Regions from separate parts of the Mucilaginibacter sp. SJ genome, predicted to be linked through region 1. Evidence: riboswitches for the same ligand, from Rfam matches in the RefSeq annotation. Region 1 holds a riboswitch; each other region holds the start of a gene.
The links. Region 1 has a riboswitch for S-adenosylmethionine ahead of MusilaSJ_RS03695 (O-acetylhomoserine aminocarboxypropyltransferase/cysteine synthase family protein). Riboswitches for the same ligand answer to the same signal wherever they lie in the genome.

Region 1 (7,104 bases):
AAAGTGCCAAGATATCCAAGTTCGCCCTGCTCGTAAAGCAAAACGCCTTCATCAAAAGTGATGCGTTGTTTGTCAAGAACTTTTTGAGCAATATGCTTTAAATCAGCAGATAAATTCGGATCGTTAAGTAAAAACTGTAAATTATCTGAATTATGCATCAATTAAAAATTTGACCAAAGGTACTAAAAAGCTTAAAAGTAATATACGTTACGACACATATCGGCCAAATTTCACAGTAAATTACAATAAAGTTACAGTGCTTTGATCTCGCTTATGGAAATCCCTGTTGAGCAATCATCCTGGCAGCCATTGGGCACATAACTGGCGTTTGAGATCATGCCGTTGTTGTCGGTTTCAAAATAAATGGTATTCTTTTTCTTATCTGCAGATAGCCATTCGTTCTTTGCTTTCTGGTAAACCTGGTCGAGGGTTATTGATGCTGCACCTGAACTGTGCTGGCTTAACGAAGTTTTGTCCTCATGCCATTGTTCCCTGATAGTTTTAACAGGGGGCATATTAGCAGTTTTATACTCTAAAACATATGATAAAAAATCCCTTGCTACCACAACACCATTTTGAACAGTGATCGTAGTTTCGGAGCCATAGCCGAAAACGGAACCGGCGTTAACGGTATAAGTATATGAATTTTTGCTTTCGGCCTTAAAGTTTTGCCATGCTTTATAGCTTTTGTCATAAGCGGTATCATTGGCATCTTTTTTACAGGCAGATAGCCCAATAATAACAAACAGGAAGATAAGGCACTTTTTCATGCGGTTTGGTTTTTAAACCTATTCGGCAAAAAATATAAAAACGCTACAGCTAATAACAAATATTCTTGTTTATTTTGGGCGATATCATAATACAATACCATGAAGACTGAAACTATAGCCATACATGCCGGCAACCATGTTGATGAAGCAACAAGGGCCGTTATACAACCCATTATTATGTCAACCACGTTTGAGCGTGGTGAGGATGGCGGTTTTCCGGCAGGTTATATCTACAGCCGTTCATCGAACCCCAATCGTCATGCGCTGGAGCATGTGCTTGCTAAGTTAGAGGGTGGTGTTGAAGCGGCTTCCTTTTCATCAGGCAACGCAGCTGGAATGTCGGTTTTTCAATCGCTTGATCCGGGCACTCATATTATCGCTCCTGATGATATGTATCACGGCCTGCGCAACCAGCTTAAAACCCTTTTTGCCGGCATCCTTACCTTTGATTTTATCGATGTAAACGACACCGAGCTTTTGCAACAGCATATCAAGCCTGAAACAGGTTTGATCTGGATTGAAACACCATCGAACCCACTTTTAAAAATCACAGATATAAAAAAGGTTGTGACAATAGCCAAAGCAAAAGGTATTAAAGTTTTGTGCGATAATACATTTGCCACCCCTATATGCCAGCGGCCACTTGACTTGGGCGCGGATATGGTTATGCACTCAGCCACCAAATATTTTGGCGGGCATAGCGATCTGATGGGCGGCGTTTTGATTACTGCAGAGCAGAACGATTGGTGGACAAAAATCCGCCAGGTGCAGGAAATGGGTGGCGCTATCCCCTCTCCGATGGATTGTTATTATTTAGTGCGCAGTATTAAAACTTTACCATATCGTGTAAAAGGCCACGTGCAAAACGCACTGTTATTAGCCGAATACCTTGAACAGCATCCCAATGTTGAACAGGTAATGTACCCCGGTTTGCCCGCGCACCCGCAGCATGAGATAGCTAAAGATCAGATGCTGGCTTTTGGTGGCATGTTATCCTTTACTATTAAAGGCGATGAGAACGACACGCATAACATCATTAACAAACTGAAACTATTTATCAAAGCTACGAGTCTTGGTGGTGTTGAAAGCCTGATTGAACACCGCGCTACTGTTGAAGGGCCGGATACCAAAACACCACGAAACCTGCTAAGGGTTTCGGTTGGGTTGGAACATATTGATGATTTGATAGCCGATATGGAGCAAGCTTTGTTGAGGTAAAAGGAGAAAGGTTAAAGGCGAAAGGTAGCTGCAATTTGGGTAGATAAAAAATACTTCCAACAAAACCTTTAACCTTTCGCCTTTGACCTTTAACCTCATTTCTAAAATAAAATTTGGTATATTACCTCACAACCCCTTATATTCGCAACATTATTTGGTAGTGATACCAACGTCGATCAATCCTCCGCACATAGTTCGGGTGTTGATTTATAAAGAAGCGGCGAGAGATCAGGCTCAATGACCCGCTGGCAACCCTTCAATATTGAAGAAGGTGCCAATTCCTGTCCCGGCAAATAACACCGGGGAATATAAATTTATAACCATGAAAAGTTTAATTAAATTTACCCAACGCAACACTTTTTACACCTTAAACGGTAACGTACAACATATTAGCTCCCCTATTGGCTATATTTGTATGTGTTGCTGCTGTTGATGCTTAGCACGCCCCTGTTTTCATTCTCTGAAAAGCGTGTTGTTAAACCGGTTGCTTTTAAACCGGCTTTCCAAATTCATCTTAACATTCAAAATCTAAATTAAACACATTAAAAAATTACAACTATGTCTGCCTTAAAATTCGAAACCTTACAATTACATGCCGGCCAGGAAGTTGATCCAACAACAGGTTCACGCGCTGTGCCCATTTATCAAACCACTTCATATGTATTTAACAGTGCCGAACATGGCGCCAACCTGTTTGCGCTAAAAGAGTTTGGTAATATCTATACCCGCATCATGAATCCCACTACCGATGTGTTTGAAAAACGCATTGCAGCCTTAGAGGGCGGTGTGGCTGCGCTGGCAACAGCGTCGGGTCAGGCATCCCAATTCCTTGCCCTGAATAATATTTTACAGGTTGGCGACAACTTTGTTACTTCTCCTTTCCTGTATGGTGGTACTTATAACCAGTTTAAAGTAGCATTTAAACGCCTGGGCGTTGAGGTACGTTTTGCCAAAGACGATACTGCGGCCAATATCGAGGCGCTTATTGATGATAAAACAAAGGCGATTTTCCTGGAAACAATCGGTAACCCGGGCTTTACCATTGCCGATTTTGAGAAGGTGAGCGAAGTTGCCAAAAGGCATGACCTGCCATTAATTGTTGATAATACTTTTGGTGCCGGTGGTTACCTCTTCCGTCCTATTGAACATGGCGCTAACGTGGTTGTGGAGTCAACAACCAAATGGATTGGCGGGCACGGTACCAGTATTGGCGGTGTTATTATCGATGCAGGCAATTACAATTGGGGTAACGGCAAATTCCCGCAATTTACCGAACCAAGCGAAGGTTACCACGGACTGATATTTAACGATGTATTCGGCATTGGGGGCCCGTTTGGCAATATCCAGTTTATTATCCGTGCCCGTGTGGAAGGCTTGAGAGATTTCGGTCCGTCGCAGGCGCCATTTAATTCATGGCTGAACATTCAGGGACTGGAAACACTTTCGTTACGCGTACAACGTCATGTTGATAATGCCCTGCAACTGGCTAAATGGTTGGAGCAGCACCCTCAGGTGGCAAGCGTAAATTACCCGGGATTGGAATCATCGCCATATCATGACTTAGCTAAAAAGTATTTAAAAAACGGCTTTGGGGGCGTACTATCGTTCGAAATTAAGGGGAGCAAAGAACAGGCCAGCCGCTTGATCAATAACCTTAAACTGGTGAGCCATTTAGCCAATGTTGGGGACGCAAAAACACTCATCATCCAGCCATCGGCAACCACGCATCAGCAATTATCTGATGAAGAGCAATTAGCTGCCGGTGTTACGCCTGCTTCATTGCGCGTGGCTGTTGGTATTGAACATATTGATGATATTAAAGCCGATTTTGAACAGGCTTTTGCAAAAATTAAGCAAGGTGAGGGTGAGTTAGTTTAACAATGTATAGTTTTTTTAAGTGATATAGTAAACGTTACTTGTAGTTAAGTCTTAAGTTCTAAGTATTTAGTCTTAAGCCGAAAAATTGAAGCTTCGACTTAAGACTTTGTACTAAAGACTTTCGACTTAACACAATGTGACAAATAACAGAATGAACGCAGAGATATTTAAATACACTGACACTTTTGAATTTGAATCGGGCCGCACAATTGAAGGTTTAGAAATAGGTTTTCATACTTATGGCCGGTTAAATAAGGAAAAAAATAACGTTGTTTGGGTTTGCCATGCGCTTACCGCCAATAGCGATGTATTTGACTGGTGGAAAGGGCTTATTGGTGAGGGTTATTTTTTTAATCCGGAAGAGCATTTTATAGTTTGCGCCAATATTTTGGGTTCGCCTTATGGAACAACAAGTCCGTTGAGCATTAACCCGGTTACCGGCCAGCCTTATTATCTTTCATACCCCCAGTTTACTACAAGGGATATGGTTAAAGCACACCAGTTGCTTGCCCAGCATTTAAACATTAATAATATCAGCGTATTAATTGGTGGTTCATTAGGCGGCCAGCAGGCTATGGAATGGGGTATTATTGAACCAGAACGGATTAAAAACCTTATCCTGATAGCAACCAATGCTAAACACTCGCCATGGGGTATCGCTTTTAACGAATCGCAGCGTTTAGCTATCACAGCCGATCGTACTTTTTACAGTAATACGCCCGAAGGCGGTCAGAAAGGCTTAAAAGCCGCACGCAGTATTGCGCTTTTAAGTTATCGTACTTATAAAACTTACGGCATTACCCAGCAGGAAGAAGCTGACGATGTGCAGGACAATTTCCGTTCTTCGTCGTATCAAAACTACCAGGGACAGAAGCTGGTGAACCGCTTTAACGCTTATAGTTATTGGTACCTAACCAAAGTGATGGACTCACACAATGTGGGCCGCGGCCGTCACGGTGTAGATAAAGCGTTGAGCCTCATCAAGGCAAAAACATTAGTTATCGGCATCTCATCGGATGTTTTGTTCCCTATTGAAGAGCAGCAATACCTATTCAGGCATATCCCTAAAGCTGCCTTTGCCGAACTGGATTCGTTTTATGGGCACGATGGATTTTTAATTGAAACAGAAGCATTAACAAACATATTTACATCGTTTTTTAAAACTGATGTGAAAGGAAAAATTATAGAACTGCAACGTACAGCGTAATGAGTAAAAAGTTAAATATCGGCCTCTTCGGATTTGGAGTTGTTGGCCAGGGATTATATGATATCATCAAAACAAAGCATTTAAATATCGAGATAGTAAAATTTGCTATTAAGGATCCTAATAAAAAACGTTCTTTACCGGCACATTTATTTACTACCGATAAAGAAGAGCTGCTTAACAATCCCGAGATCAATACCATTGTTGAATTGATCAATGATACTGAAGCTGCTTTTGAAATTGTTTCAAGAGCATTAAAATCTGGCAAAAACGTAGTATCTGCCAGTAAAAAAATGATTGCCCTTCATTTGGATGAACTGATCGAAATTCAGCACCAGTATGGTACTTCATTATTATATGAAGGTGCGGTTTGCGGTAGTATCCCTATTATCCGCAATTTGGAAGAGTATTATGATAACGAATTACTGCATTCGATAAGCGGTATTTTCAACGGTTCATCAAACTATATCCTTTCAAAAGGCTTTATTGAAGGGCTCGATTATGATAGCGCATTGAAACAAGCCCAGGACCTGGGTTTTGCCGAAACCGACCCAACAAGTGATGTTGGAGGTTTTGACGCCAAATATAAACTGGTTATTGCCGCTGCACACGCTTATGGCGTAGTTGTACAGCCCGATCAAGTATTTAACCTGGGCATTCAGAACCTTGCAGCTGCAGATTTGCAATATGCCCGCGAAAAGAACCTCAAAATTAAACTGGTACCTGTAGCCAAAGAACTTGACGACCGCAACGTTGCTCTCTTTGTATTACCTAAGTTTGTAAACGACAAAGAGTTTTTATACAACGTTGAGTACGAATATAATGGCGTAACCGTACAGGCCGCCTTTGCCGATCAGCAATTCTTTTTCGGGAAAGGCGCGGGCGGTCATCCTACCGGTTCGGCAGTATTATCTGATATAGCAGCTTTGCGTTATAACTATCAATACGAATACAAAAAAGCTAAAGAGAAAACAGACCTTAATTTTACCAATAACATTGAATTAACCATTTACCTGCGTTATGACGATGAGGAACTGGTTGAAGCGCTGAATTTTGAACACATCAATGAGCGTTACTATTCAGGTAATTATAAATTTGTTATAGGAAAAATCAATTTGCAAAATCTGATCGCTAATCAACTTCGTATATCTGAGAGTAAGGCTTTCGTAGCCTTTGCCGATCAGCTTACGGGGGTCAGCTTAGCATCGGTAACTAAACAAGCGGCCGAAGTGTTTTAATAAACCCGCGGCAGTTATTTATAAAACACAAAAGGCAAAATGACCCGGCTTTCTTCATAACAATTCATATGCTTAGTCCAATTCAATTGGTTTCATTTTAGGCACCAGGAAATGCATAATGAGCCAGGCCAAAATGTAAGCGCTTCCGCAAACAAAAAACATAATGTAATAAGCTATCTCAATCTTACCGATTGACCGATAGTATACAAACAGGTTTTTTTGCACGGCAAGCGACAGGAATACCCCGCCAATGGAACCGAACATACCACCTAAACCTGTTACCGAGCCAATAGTGCGTTTTGGGAACATATCCGAAACTGTGGTGAATATATTAGCGCTCCATGCCTGGTGCGCCGATGCTGCTATACCAATTACTATAACCGCAAGCCACATATTAACACCACCCAAAATTTGGGCAAATATGATGGGTATTACTGCCAGTGCATAAATAAACATGGATGTTTTACGGGCTTTAAATACCGGCCAGTCCTTTTTAATAAGGTTCATAGGTAACCATCCGCCGCCAACGCTGCCAAAGGTAGACATGGTATAAACCAACGCAACAGGAATGGCTATTTCTGTGCCTTTTAAATGATACTGGCTTTCTAAAAAATCGGGGAGCCAGAACAGGTAAAACCACCATATCGGGTCGGTAAGGAATTTACCTATAACAAAGGCCCAGGTTTGCTTAAACGAAAGCAGCTTGCCCCATGATATTTTCTTTTGCTCAACTGGCTGTAAGGCTTCAGTTTGACTGTCATGATCACTGTTGATGTAATCAAGTTCGGCTTTTGAT
Region 2 (7,104 bases), 2.7 Mb from region 1:
TTCAGGATAGTTTTTATCGGCTCCCTGGAGATCTGTACTTCGTGCGAATCCATTTCTTTAATGGTTTGCGAGACATACAGTATAAATTTATCGACCTCGTCATTACTAACAGCATATTGAGTTAAAAACTCAGCTTCAGTCGGGTATTTTTTAAGCAATTGCTGCTGGCGGTCAACAACGTAAGCGGTAAATAATTGCTGCTGGCTCAGGTCCTGGATAAGCGGGGTGAATTTGCTGGTATCCGCCGGTACAAAAACATCGGGCATAATGCCTCCGCCGCTAAAAACTTTACGCCCGCTTGAAGTATGGAATGATGGGGTGCCTTTAAAGGCACTATCATTAAGATTGCTTTGTTCTGAAAAAAGTTCGCCTTTTTGCATGCGCTGGGCAAGTTCATTGCGATAACTGTCAACCCCGTTTTTGTATGATTTCTGGATAGAGCGGCCCGAAGGGGTATAGTACCTGGCCACTGTTAGATTCACTGCCGAACCATCGTCAAAAGCAAACTGCTGCTGTACCAGGCCTTTACCAAATGATCGTCGACCAACAATAGTAGCCCTGTCAAGGTCCTGCAGGGCCCCTGCTAAAATCTCACTGGCCGAGGCCGAATATTCATCAATAAGCACGGTAAGTTTCCCTTTCTGAAACATGCCCGAATCGGTGGCAAAGTAATCAGTGCGGGGCTCGTGAATACCTTTGGTATAAACTATCAGCTTTCCATCAGTTAAAAACTCATCGGCTAATGAAGTAGCAGCATTAAGGTACCCACCGCCATTGCCTCTCAGGTCGAGCAGCAATTTATTCATACCGTCAACCTTTAGCGCCGTTAAAGCCTTTCTGAAATCGAGGTCGGTAGTAGCCGAAAATTTACTGATCTTGATATAGCCGGTGTTAGCATCGGCCATATAGGCGGCATCAACGCTGCTTAGGTCAACATGTCCCCGTTTAACCGTAAGTATTTTTAAACCTTTGCTCAGCGGAGGCACAACACTCAGTTTTATTTCTGCATCCTTTTCACCCCTGAAAACGCTATTTATCCGGGTGGCCGTTAGCTTACTGCCCGAAAACTTTTTATCATCAACATTGATCACCTTACTGCCTACCAGTAAGCCCGCTTTTTCGGCCGGACCGCCGGCATAAACCTGCGTAATGATCAGCGTATCACGCAGTAACTGGTATTCGATACCGATACCGTTAAAACCTCCGTCTAACCGCTCATTAATGGATTGCGCCTGCTGCTGCGGTAAATAAAGCGAATGCGGATCAAGGTTTTGAAGCAGGTTATTTACCGACACGCCTTCAATACTATCGATATTAACGCTGTCAACATAGTTGCGGTCAACCAGTTGCAACACCTTTGCTATTTTACTATTGCTCACAAAGGAGAAGCCAAGGTTATGCGCGGCAAAATCCTTGTTAAGCACCTGGCCTATCATCACCCCTACCAGCAGCAGGATTATTGTCCGGAAAATTACACCCGCGGTCCTCTTCATAACTTATTACACACAAAGTTAATAATTGCGGGGTCAATAATTTTTACCCGCACCCTTGCATTTGATGATTTTTACCGAATTTTGTTATAAATTATTTGAAAATAGGCAATGGAAACCACTACCGAAAGGGAATCGCACTATAAAAACCTCGAAAAACAAACCGTAAGGGAAATTTTAGAAAACATTAATAACGAGGATAAAACCGTTCCCTTTGCTGTGGAAAAGGCCTTGCCACAGATAGAAGCCCTGGCAACTATCACCGCAGAAAGGATGAAAAACGGCGGACGTTTATTTTACATAGGCGCCGGTACCAGTGGCCGTTTAGGCGTGGTTGATGCTTCAGAATGCCCGCCAACGTTCGGTGTTCCATTTGATATGGTTGTTGGGCTAATAGCCGGCGGCGATGGCGCGATCCGCAAAGCGGTAGAATTTGCTGAAGACGATACTATACAGGCCTGGAAAGATCTGGAAGCTTTCGACATTAATGATAAAGACGTAGTTGTTGGCATAGCCGCTTCGGGCACTACACCGTATGTGATCGGCGGCTTGAAAACGGCTAATGAGCACAATATAGTTACCGGCTGCATTGTTTGTAACAGCGGCAGCCCGGTAGCGGCTGTGGCACAGTACCCGGTTGAAGTAGTAACGGGCCCTGAGTTTTTAACAGGCTCAACCCGCATGAAGGCCGGTACCGCGCAAAAATTAGTTTTAAATATGCTGAGCACAAGTGTCATGATCCAGCTTGGCCGCGTAAAAGGGAACAGGATGGTTGATATGCAATTGAGCAACCACAAATTGGTGAACAGGGGCACCCGCATGGTAATGGACGAAACCGGGCTGAACGAAGAAGAAGCAGCCGGGCTACTGAAACAATACGGCAGCGTACGAAGCGCTGTTGATCATTATTTAAAAAAATAAACTGAATTTGAAGATGTGTTGATTTGGAAATTTGAAGATGCTTGTATTCGATAAATTCTCAAATTCAAAAAATTCGGGTTCAGACAATTTGAAATCAAAAACATGCACGATATTGAACCATATTACCGCTGGAGAGACGATTACGTGGCATCGGAAGATGAGTTTTCGCCTTTTTATGCAACAGAATACAGCGAGTTTGAATTTGACAAGCAGGTATACAATTACCTGCTGCACCCGCAATGGGACTCATTCGGCTCCAATACCCTTTATTTAAAAGTGCTTTTTGCCGATTATGATAAAGGTTACACCATTATTGAACTGATAGGTGAATGGAATGACGCCATCAACAACGACATTATGCTGCTGAAGCGTGAGCTGCTCGACCTGATGATAGATAATGGCATCACTCATTTTATCCTGATCGGCGAAAACGTACTCAACTTTCATTCAAGCGATGATTGCTATTACGAAGAGTGGTTTCAGGACGTGGAAGACGGCTGGATAGCAGGCATCAACTTCCGCGAACACGTGATAGACGAATTTAAACACAGCAATATCGACTATTACATCAATTTTGGCGGCGAACTCGATAGCCTTGGCTGGCGTACCCTGAAACCCATACAGGTTTTCAAAAAGGTTGAAGAGCAGTTGATGAGGAGATTGAATTGAGAATCAAGATTCAAGAAGTCAAGAGCCAGGAAAGGGCCAGCAGATCGTCAGACTATTTCTTACCTCTTGACTCTAATAGTCTTACGTCTTTCTTCACAAAGCATTCACCTTTTATTTATATATTCGTACTATAATTTTTAACACAAAATGGAATTTAAAGAATCTAAATACAACTTCGATAATGTAATCGAAGTTAGGGATCAATCAGAAGTTGCTTCACGCAGGTTTATGGCCGGCGTTTTCAGCTGGATGTTCGTTGCGCTTGGCGTATCAGCAATAACAGTTTATCTGTTTTTAAATATGGGCCTGATCGGCCTGATCGTTGCACCAACCGGCGGTCTTACAGGTTTTGGCTATTTTGCGCTGTTTTCGCCACTGGCGTTTTCATTGGTAATGCAATTTGGCTATAACCGAATCTCTTATCCGGTATTGGTGCTGCTTTTCGTAGCTTATGCAACGCTTATTGGCATTAGCTTAAGTTTGATATTTCTGATCTACACATCTGCATCAATATTGGGTGTTTTCATTACCGCATCAGTAACTTTCGGTATTATGGGCATTGCCGGTTATACTACCCAGATGGATTTAACAAAGTTTGGTTCAATCATGTACATCCTGTTCATTGGGATTTTTGTAGCTTCATTAGCTAACTTCTTTATGCACAGCGAACAAATGAGTTACATCATCAGCTACATAGGCATAGCTGTATTTACTGGTTTAACTGCCTACTATATGCAAATGTTAAAACGCATTGGAGCAGGTATTGAATACGGTGATGCAAGCTCGAAAAAACTGGCCCTGATGGGTGCGCTAACATTGTACATCACACTGATCAACCTGTTTTTTATGCTCCTCCGTTTATTCGGCAGAAGAAGATAATCTCATTAAGAAATTCAATCAAAAAGCTGCCTCCGCAAGAGGCGGCTTTTTTTGTATAACAATGTGGCTTACCTATGATATTTAGCGTACGTTATACACTTGCAAATGATAACTTTATTGCGCAACTTTGCAGTGCTTATGGAGAAAGACGGAGGGATTAGACCCTGCGATGTCTTAGCAACCTGTGCTTCACAAGGTGCTACATTCTACTCAGCAGCCAAACGGCCCCTGAGACAGATAAGCGAAAGTCATAACAACACCCGACTTTTCGAGATAAGCTTTTATTTATTTGTGATTACAAAGATTGTATTGATTACACTGATTTGATTCGTCCTGACAGGCTACTTGCTCAAGAGTCGATAGATCAAACCATTCTTTAAAATCAAACTAATCGGTGAAATCATCAAATAAAAATCGGTGAAATCAAACAATGGACATTAGAAAAGAATTACAGAAACGCATCCTGGTTATTGACGGAGCAATGGGTACCATGATCCAAAGGTACCAGCTCACGGAGAAAGATTTTCGTGGCGAGCGTTTTCGCGATCATCATAGCGATCTGCAGGGCAATAACGACCTGCTAAATATTACACGCCCCGATATTATCAAAGCCATCCATGCCGAATACCTGGATGCCGGTGCGGATATCATTGAAACCAATACCTTCAGCACACAGGTAATTTCCCTTGCCGATTATCACCTGGAAGAACTGGCCTATGAACTAAGCTACGAAGGTGCACGCATTGCCCGTGAGGTAGCCGACGAATATACCCGGCGCAACCCCGAAAAGCCGCGCTTTGTTGCCGGTGCCATCGGCCCAACCAACCGTACTGCTTCCTTATCGCCAGACGTTAACGACCCCGGATATCGCGCCGTTACCTTTGATGACCTGGCCGAGGCCTACTATGACCAGGTACGCGGTTTGGTTGACGGAGGATCGCACCTGTTGTTGGTTGAAACTATCTTTGATACACTGAATGCAAAAGCAGCCCTCTTCGCCATAAAACGTTATGAGCTGGAATGTAAAGCTGCAGGTAAGGATTTTCCTGCTTTCAGGGATTCGGGCGGTATCATGATCTCAGGAACCATTACCGATGCTTCAGGCCGTACCCTTTCAGGACAAACGGTTGAAGCTTTCTGGAACTCGATAAGCCATGCCAACCTGCTTTCGGTAGGCTTAAATTGCGCTTTAGGTGCCAGGGAAATGCGCCCGCACCTTGCCGAGTTATCAGAAAAAGCGGGGGTATTTATCTCCGCCTATCCTAACGCAGGCTTACCCAACGAGTTTGGCCAGTACGACGAAACTCCGCATGAAACCGCTCACCAGGTTGACGATTTTATCAAAGCCGGCCTGGTTAATATTGTTGGTGGTTGTTGTGGCACTACCCCCGAGCACATCAAATGTATTGCCGATAAGGCTGCCAAATATCCGCCCCGCCCTATCCCTCAAATTGAGCAGGATATGCGCCTGAGTGGTCTGGAAGCGGTTACCATTAAACCCGAAAGCATTTTTGTAAACGTGGGCGAACGCACCAACATTACCGGTTCACCTAAGTTTTCTAAATTGATTTTGGCCGAGGATTACGAAGCTGCCCTATCTGTCGCCCTGCAACAGGTTGAAGGCGGCGCCCAGGTCATCGATATCAATATGGATGAGGGGATGATCGATTCGGAAGCGGTGATGGTGAAATTCCTGAACCTGGTTGCTTCCGAGCCCGATATCGCCAAACTGCCTATCATGATCGATTCATCCAAATGGACGGTGATTGAGGCTGGTTTAAAATGCGTACAGGGAAAAGGCATCGTAAACTCCATCTCTTTGAAAGAAGGGGAGGAAAAATTTAAAGAACATGCCCGTAAGATCCTAAGTTATGGCGCCGCAACTGTGGTGATGGCTTTTGATGAGACTGGGCAGGCTGATTCATACGAACGCCGGATCGAGATCTGTAAACGATCATACGATATCCTGGTGAACGAGGTTGGTTTTCCACCGCAGGATATTATTTTCGATCCTAACATCCTTACCGTAGCCACCGGTTTGGAAGAACACAACAACTACGCCGTCGACTTTATTGAAGCCACCCGCTGGATCAAACAAAACCTGCCGCATGCCAAGGTGAGCGGCGGTGTGAGTAATATTTCATTCTCATTCAGGGGTAATAATACGGTACGCGAGGCCATGCACTCGGCTTTCCTGTACCACGCCATCAAAGCGGGTATGGATATGGGGATCGTAAACGCCGGGATGCTGGAAGTTTATGAGGAAATCCCTAAAAACCTGTTGGAACTGGTGGAGGACGTACTGCTTAACCGTCGCCCGGATGCTACCGAGCGTTTGGTTGAGTTTGCCGATACCATCAAAAGTAAAGGCAAAGAAGTAGTGCGTGACGAGGAATGGCGCAAAGGCACGGTCCAGGAGCGGCTCTCCCACTCGCTGGTAAAAGGTATTGTTGAATACCTCGACGATGATGTGGAGGAAGCCCGCCAGGCCTACAATAAGCCACTTGAGGTGATTGAAGGCCCGCTGATGGATGGCATGAACATCGTGGGCGATCTGTTCGGTGCCGGTAAAATGTTTTTACCGCAGGTAGTAAAATCGGCCCGTGTAATGAAAAAGGCTGTGGCCTATCTGCTGCCTTTTATTGAGGAAGAAAAAAAGAACAACGCCAATGCCGATCAGCGTGCCAATGCCGGTAAGGTGTTAATGGCCACGGTTAAAGGCGATGTGCATGACATCGGCAAGAATATAGTAGGTGTGGTACTGGCTTGTAATAACTTTGAGGTGATCGATCTCGGGGTAATGGTTCCTGCTCAACGCATTATTGAGGAGGCTAAAAAGCAAAACGTTGATATCATAGGCTTGAGTGGATTGATCACCCCATCGTTGGATGAAATGGTGCATTTTGCCAAAGAAATGGAGCGTGAGGGATTTACCATTCCGCTCATTGTTGGCGGCGCTACAACATCACGCATTCACGCTGCTGTAAAAATCGCGCCGCAATACTCAGGCGCTGCTATCCATGTATTGGATGCATCGCGCAGCGTTACCGTGTGCAGCAACCTCATGAGTAAGGATAACCGCGATGCCTACATCCAAAGCATTAAAGACGAATACGCCAAAGCCCGCGAGGCGCATGCCAATAAA
Region 3 (7,104 bases), 1.5 Mb from region 1:
GCTCCCGGTTTAAAAATCATCAATGCTAAAATTATTACCCCAACGCGGATCATAAAGAATGGAACTTTACTGGCCCGAAACGGAAAGATCGTTGCGGTTACCGAAGATATTATAGATAGTGCAGGTGAAACGGTAATTGATGCAGGGGGCAAATACCTGTCGCCCGGATTTATTGATATCCATGTGCATGGCGGCGGGGGATATGATTTTATGGATAATACTGTTGAGGCTTATCTTGAAATTGCAAAATTGCACGCCGGTTACGGTACAACAGCTTTTACACCAACCACATTAAGCTGCGAGCAGGATGCTTTACTCAAAACCCTGAGTTTATATGAAGAATCGGAGCCTTTGAACAAAGACGGGGCGCAGTTTTTGGGGATGCATATCGAGGGGCCATACTTTGCCATGGAACAACGCGGCGCTCAGGATCCCCGCTTTATCCGTTTACCTAATCCAAAGGAATACAATGAAATTTTACAGCATTCATCCATTGTAAAACGCTGGAGCGCAGCCCCCGAGTTAAAAGGTGCGATTGAATTTGGACGTTTTCTGAAATCAAAAGGGATCCTGCCTTCTATAGCGCATACCAACGCCATTTATGAAGAGGTGCTTGAAGCTTATGAAAATGGCTACACGCACATCACGCATTTTTATTCATGCATGTCGGGCGTATCCAGGCGTAATGCGTACAGGTATGCCGGCGTTGTTGAAAGCGGTTACCTGTTAGAAGATATGACGGTTGAAATCATTGCCGATGGAAGGCACCTGCCCCCGGCTTTGCTTAAGCTTGTTTATAAGATCAAGGGGCCGGAAAAAATAGCACTCATTACCGACGCCATGCGTGCCGCCGGAATGGCGCCCGGCGAAAGTATTTTAGGTGGCCTCCTTAATGGCTTGAAAGTGATAGTGGAAGATAACGTGGCAAAACTGCCCGACAGAAGCGCTTTTGCGGGGAGCGTTGCAACTACTATTCAACTGGTTAAAAACATGATCACTCTTGCCGATGTGCCTGTGATTGACGCCGTAAAAATGATGACAACAACCCCCGCTAAAATTATGGGTGCAGATGGGGCTAAGGGATCAATAGTGGTAGGGAAAGATGCCGACCTGGTCATTTTTGACGATGAGATCAATCTGCATAAAACCATCATCGGCGGTGAAATTGTTTATTCTATTTAAATAGTTAATGAGGCTTCTATGTTAAAGAAAATAAAGGCAGAAAAGCTCGAAGTGATCGTGTTGGAAAACCGTGCATCCCTTGGCCAAACAGCAGCTAAGATGGTAAGTGAAAAAATTAAACAGTTGTTGCTTACAAAAACTGTAGTCAATATGATCTTTGCGGCGGCGCCTTCGCAAAACGAATTTCTGAATGCTTTGGTGAACGACGGTAGTATTGAATGGCGAAAAATAAATGCTTTTCATATGGATGAATACCTCGGCTTACCCCTGGCTGCTCCTCAACTGTTCAGCGGCTTCCTAAAAAAGAAACTTTTTGAGCAGGTGCCATTTGCATCGGTCAATTACATCGATGGTAGCCCGGCTGTTTACAAAACCGAATGTGCCCGCTATGCACGGTTGTTACAAAGTAATCCGGTTGATATTGTATGCATGGGTATAGGGGAGAACACTCATATTGCTTTTAATGATCCGCATGTTGCAAATTTTCATGATCCGGAAATAGTAAAAAGGGTGCGGCTTGATCGGGCCTGCCGGCAGCAGCAGGTTAACGATGGTTGTTTTGACACATTGAATGCTGTACCCAAATATGCGCTCACACTTACAGTCCCGGCTCTAATGAGCGCTGCTCATATATTTTGCGTGGTGCCCGGCGTTAAAAAGGCAACCGCTATAAAACATACCATACAAGAGCCGGTGTCGGAGCGCTATCCTTCAACCATCTTGAAAACACATGAAAGCGCTATCCTTTTTGTTGATGCTGATAGCTTTAGCCGCATTTAGCCATAAGTCTTAAGTCCCTCGTCTTTAGCCATAAGTCAAAATATTTAAAGAAAAATGACTTATGACTTCCAACTAATGACACCGAATTTAGCAGTTGTTATTCATTTTATTGCAATAATTATATAATATCTATAGTTTTAGTAGAATTTATATATATTTGCACAGTCAAAGCGGTTCTTTGAATATTTTATTATCAAGAAAGACTGAGGGAAAGGCCCTGTGATGTCTTAGCAACCTGTAAGCCCACTGTTATAAAGGTGCTAATTCCTGTCTGCCCAAAATAGGGTAGAAAAGATAATGTAATACGCTATGGCCTTGTATAGTGCAAGGTGTTGTATACTTCTTTTCCCTCTTCATTTTTCTTGCTAATTAAAATATTGAAAATATCACCGGGATGATATTACGGTTTAACCTGTATAGCAATGAACATTAAACAATTACTTTTTACCTGTTTGCTTTTCATAACAACATTGCCGGCTGTTGCGCAGACCACCAAGGCAATTGATCCGACAGCTGACGACCGCGGTTATATCATAAAAACCGGTGATCTTGCTCCTGCCGATTTTGAGCTCGTATTGACCAATGGTACAAAAACTTCTTTAACGGAGTTGCGTGGTAAGGTGGTTATCCTGCAGTTTACCGCAAGCTGGTGCAGCGTATGCAGAGAAGAAATGCCGCGTTTGGAAAAAGAGATCTGGCAGACTTATAAAGATAAAGGCCTTGTTTTAATAGGCGTTGACCGCGATGAACCGCTCAACAAAGTAAAAAGTTTTCACCAGGTCATGAATATAAGCTATCCGTTGGCACTTGATCCTGGTGCTGAGATTTTTGGCCGGTTTGCCAGCAAAAAGAGTGGTGTTACCCGCAATGTGGTTATCGATCGGGATGGGAAAATTGTTTACCTCACCCGCTTGTACGATAAACAGGAATTTGCATCCATGTTAAAAGCTGTGGACGCTTTGGTAAACAACAAAACAGCGTCCATCAATTAAAAAGAATCTATCAGTACTTATTTAATACCCGTTTTATGAAAACAGAATCTACTTTTTTACACAAGAAAACTTTCGTTTCGGAAAGCCAGTCAATCTGCAAATCCTTCTGTCTCAATATGCAAAGCATGCATTGTTGCTGTTAATCATTTACAGCATGCATGGTGTTTAAATGCGGGCTTGCTGCAGCTTGTCTTAGCTTAATAATTACCATCCCCTAATCAATTCTTTACAGTTACGATAGGCTTATGAGCCGGGCAAATTATGCCCGCTAAGGCGATAGCCATGTCTTTTGTACCGGTAAAGGCATCAAAAATTAATCTCAATTATTAATTATCATGTTAAAAATTTACAAGCTATTACTGGCAATTATATTGCCTTTTATTCTCGTCCAGACGGTTGCGGGGCAATCCGTTAAAATTAGCGGAGTGGTAACCGCCAAATCCGATGGGTTGCCGTTGCCGGGCGTTAGCGTATATGTTAAAGGTAAAACCACGGGTGCACAAACCAATGTTGATGGTAAGTTTATCATCAACGCCAATGTTAATGATGTGCTTAGGGTTAGCTACATTGGCTTTACAACCCGGGAGATCCCGATTACGCAAGGAATAACTACCTTAAACGTGGTTTTGGTTGAAGCACCAAATTCTCTGAATGAGGTAGTGATAACGGCCCTCAATATCTCAAAGGATAAAAAATCGCTTGGATATGCAGTACAAGGGCTTAAATCGAAAGATATCTCTGAAGCTAAGGAAACCAATTTTGTTAACGCGCTCACAGGTAAAATTGCCGGTGTGCAGGTTACCAACAGCCAGGGCGATATGGGCTCATCCCGTATCATTATCCGTGGAGAAACGTCTATCTCACGGGAAAATCAACCTTTATTTGTAGTTGACGGGGTTATTGTTGATAATAGCCAGTTTTTGGGCACTAATGGTTCAAGAGATTTCTCCAATGCCATTTCTGATTTAAATTCTGAAGACATTGAATCGGTAAGTGTATTGAAAGGCCCGAACGCTGCAGCGCTTTACGGCTCACGTGCTGCTGCAGGCGTTATCCTCATCCGCACTAAAACCGGTAAAGGCGCGAAGGGGTTAGGTGTTACCATAAATTCAAACACCAGCTTTTCGAACGTACAGATCTTGCCTGATTATCAAAACCAGTATGGTCAGGGCTCAAATGGCAAATTTAGCTATGTAGATGGCAAGGGCGGGGGTGTTAACGACGGTGTTGACGAAAGCTGGGGCCCTGCCCTGGATGGTTCGCTGATCCCACAGTTTTATTCAAACGGTCAGGCCGTGCCTTTCGTAGCGCATCCCGATAACGTAAAAGACTTTTTTAAAACCGGTGTAACGCTTAATAATGGCATCGCGATAGCAAGCAGCAGCGATAAAAGCGATTTCAGGCTTTCATACAACAACCTGCATCAAACCGGTATTGTCCCCAATACATCACAAGGACGCAACTCTTTTGCTTTAAACTCAAGCTATCGTATCAATCCTAAATTAACTGTAAATACTATTGTTGATTACAGTAAGGACGACGCTGATAACCTTCCCGGCACATATGGAAAACGTGCAACAAGTACCATGCTCCAGTTTACCTGGTTTGGCCGCCAGGTTGATATCAACAGGCTTAAAAACTACAAGGATATTAACGGTAATACTTTTAACTGGAATAACAGTTACTATAGTAACCCTTACTGGCTGGCCTATGAAAATACGGTAGGGCAGCACAAAAATCACCTGATAGGTAGTATCGAACTGAATTATAAGATCATAGATGGCTTATCAGCAAACTTCCGTACAGGAACTGATTATTATAACGACCGCCGTAAGATCAAAGTAGCATATGGCACTAACGGAACGCCCTTCGGATCGTATGAAGAGGATGCTTACAGCGTAAACGAAAACAATACCGAAGCCAGGTTGCAATACACTAAAAAGCTGAACAATGATTTTTCGATTGATGTGTTTGGCGGTGGTAATATAGCCGTAAGGACCACCGAAAATAATGATCAGTTGGCTCCAAAGCTTGCCGTTGCCGGCTTGTATACATTGAGCAACTCCCGCGATCCGCTGGTATCGACAAATTATTATGGAAAGCTTAAAACCTATAGCTATTTTGGATCGGCCCAGGTTGGCTTCAGAAATTATGCTTTCCTAAACTTTACTGCCCGTAATGACTGGTCTTCGTCTTTACCATCAGATGCCCTGTCTTATTTCTATCCTTCAGTAAACGGAAGTTTAGTGCTGTCAGAAGCATTAGATATCAAGAGCGATGTACTTACCTATGCTAAATTAAGGGGTGGTTGGTCTAAAGTAGGTAAGGCGACAGACCCTTTTCAATTAATAAATGTTTATACATCTTCAAACCTATTTGGCTCAAATCCGCAACAAAGTATATCTACTATTGATCTGAATGATCATCTTAAGCCTGAAACCACCACATCGGCAGAGGCTGGTTTTGAATTAGGCTTTTTCCATGATCGTGTACATTTAGATGTAAGTGGTTATAATACCAACAGCACTAACCAAATCCTTACTGTACAGGTAAGTTCATCAACCGGTTTCAGCCAAAAAGTAATAAATGGCGGTCGTCTTAATAACAAAGGTATTGAGGTTCAGTTAGGCCTTACACCAATTAAATCAAAAAGCTTTACCTGGGATATTACCACCAATTATTCATTAAATCGCAGTAAGGTAGCCTCACTTGACGCTGATGGCCGATTGCAGAGTGTGGTATTAGGTACGGATCGTACAGTGCAGGTTGTAGCTGCACTTGGCCAACCTTATGGCGCACTTTATGGCACAGCTTACACGCGTAATGCTTCAGGTCAGATCATTATCGACGCTAACGGTACACCGGTATTTAATACCACCAAACGTTATTTAGGTAAATTCACTCCAAATTGGCTGGGAAGTATCAATAACAGCTTTACCTACAAAGGAATAAACCTTAGCTTTTTGGTTGATGCACGTTTCGGCGGATCAATTTATTCAAATACCAACCGTACAGGTACCTATACCGGCGTACTGGCTTCTACCTTACCAGGCCGCGGTGCTGCTAATGGTGGTTTAAGCTATTACTATCCGGATAATAAAACAACAAATCCAGCGGTGCAGGTAACCGGCGCAGCTCCGGCGGGTGTAACCGTTTATAATGATGGTATGATATTTAAAGGTGTAAAGGCTGATGGTTCGCCAAACACCACTATCATTCCTGCGCAATCATATTATAAAGGCTTTACTAATATTGATGAAGCCTTTGTTTACGACGCATCCTACATCAAACTTCGCGAAGTAAAACTGGGATATTCTTTACCTGCTAAATGGGTAAATAAAATTGGTTTCCAGGGAGCTACATTCTCGGTAGTTGGCCGTAACCTGTGGATCATCCATAAAAACGCGCCGAATATTGATCCGGAAACAGCCTTTAACGCAGGTAACGGACAGGGACTGGAAGACCTTACCCTGCCTACCGTGCGTAACATCGGTTTTAATGTAAACCTTAAATTTTAAAACATCATGAAACTTAAATATATCAGCATATTATCCGCCGCGGTTTTATTATCGGTAACATCGTGCAAAAAGGATCTGTTAAAGATCAATCAAAACCCTAACGGCTCACAAACAGCACAACCCGACTATCTGCTTACGGCAGCCACCAAAGCAACCTCAGATACCTATTGGGGCGTAGCCAATAACATGGATGCCAGTTTGCTTTTTGTACAATACTGGTCTAAAATTCAATATACAGACCCCGACAGGTATATTTATGCCAGCAGTGCGTTTGAGGAGCTTTGGAGCACGGGCTATTCAAAAAGTATTGTAAACCTTAACCAGATCATCAAGCTCGCCGATGCCCAGGGTAATACAAATTACAAAGGCGTTGCCTTGGTATTGCGCTCATGGACATTTAGTTTATTAACTGAAGCTTACGGTAACATCCCTTACAAACAGGCAACTAATATCGATCAGTATCTTACCCCTGCTTATGATTCCCAAAAGGATGTTTATTTTGCTTTGTTAGATGATTTGAAGGCAGCTCAAACGGCGCTTGATCCGTCGGGCAAAGCGATTGCTGGTGATGTGATTTATAGCAACAATATTGCGTCATGGAAAAAGTTTACCAATTCGTTAAGGCTTCGTAT

Region 2: another riboswitch for S-adenosylmethionine. It lies ahead of metH (methionine synthase); the one in region 1 lies ahead of MusilaSJ_RS03695 (O-acetylhomoserine aminocarboxypropyltransferase/cysteine synthase family protein).
Region 3: another riboswitch for S-adenosylmethionine. It lies ahead of MusilaSJ_RS09695 (peroxiredoxin family protein); the one in region 1 lies ahead of MusilaSJ_RS03695 (O-acetylhomoserine aminocarboxypropyltransferase/cysteine synthase family protein).

Annotation. Positions count from the first base shown of each region.
Region 1 covers NZ_CP118631.1:924,785-931,888, forward strand. Annotated here, with positions in the region: gene mqnE (aminofutalosine synthase MqnE) at 1-158, opposite strand, end outside; gene MusilaSJ_RS03685 (hypothetical protein) at 252-770, opposite strand; gene MusilaSJ_RS03690 (trans-sulfuration enzyme family protein) at 870-1,988, shown strand; SAM riboswitch class I at 2,193-2,303, shown strand; gene MusilaSJ_RS03695 (O-acetylhomoserine aminocarboxypropyltransferase/cysteine synthase family protein) at 2,547-3,866, shown strand; gene MusilaSJ_RS03700 (homoserine O-acetyltransferase family protein) at 4,018-5,073, shown strand; gene MusilaSJ_RS03705 (homoserine dehydrogenase) at 5,073-6,308, shown strand; gene MusilaSJ_RS03710 (MFS transporter) at 6,381-7,104, opposite strand, start outside.
Region 2 covers NZ_CP118631.1:3,618,954-3,626,057, forward strand. Annotated here, with positions in the region: gene MusilaSJ_RS14485 (S41 family peptidase) at 1-1,493, opposite strand, end outside; gene murQ (N-acetylmuramic acid 6-phosphate etherase) at 1,602-2,411, shown strand; gene MusilaSJ_RS14495 (hypothetical protein) at 2,514-3,080, shown strand; gene MusilaSJ_RS14500 (Bax inhibitor-1/YccA family protein) at 3,228-3,959, shown strand; SAM riboswitch class I at 4,093-4,203, shown strand; gene metH (methionine synthase) at 4,390-7,104, shown strand, end outside.
Region 3 covers NZ_CP118631.1:2,420,160-2,427,263, reverse strand. Annotated here, with positions in the region: gene nagA (N-acetylglucosamine-6-phosphate deacetylase) at 1-1,182, shown strand, start outside; gene MusilaSJ_RS09700 (glucosamine-6-phosphate deaminase) at 1,201-1,962, shown strand; SAM riboswitch class I at 2,150-2,263, shown strand; gene MusilaSJ_RS09695 (peroxiredoxin family protein) at 2,385-2,954, shown strand; gene MusilaSJ_RS09690 (SusC/RagA family TonB-linked outer membrane protein) at 3,290-6,472, shown strand; gene MusilaSJ_RS09685 (SusD/RagB family nutrient-binding outer membrane lipoprotein) at 6,479-7,104, shown strand, end outside.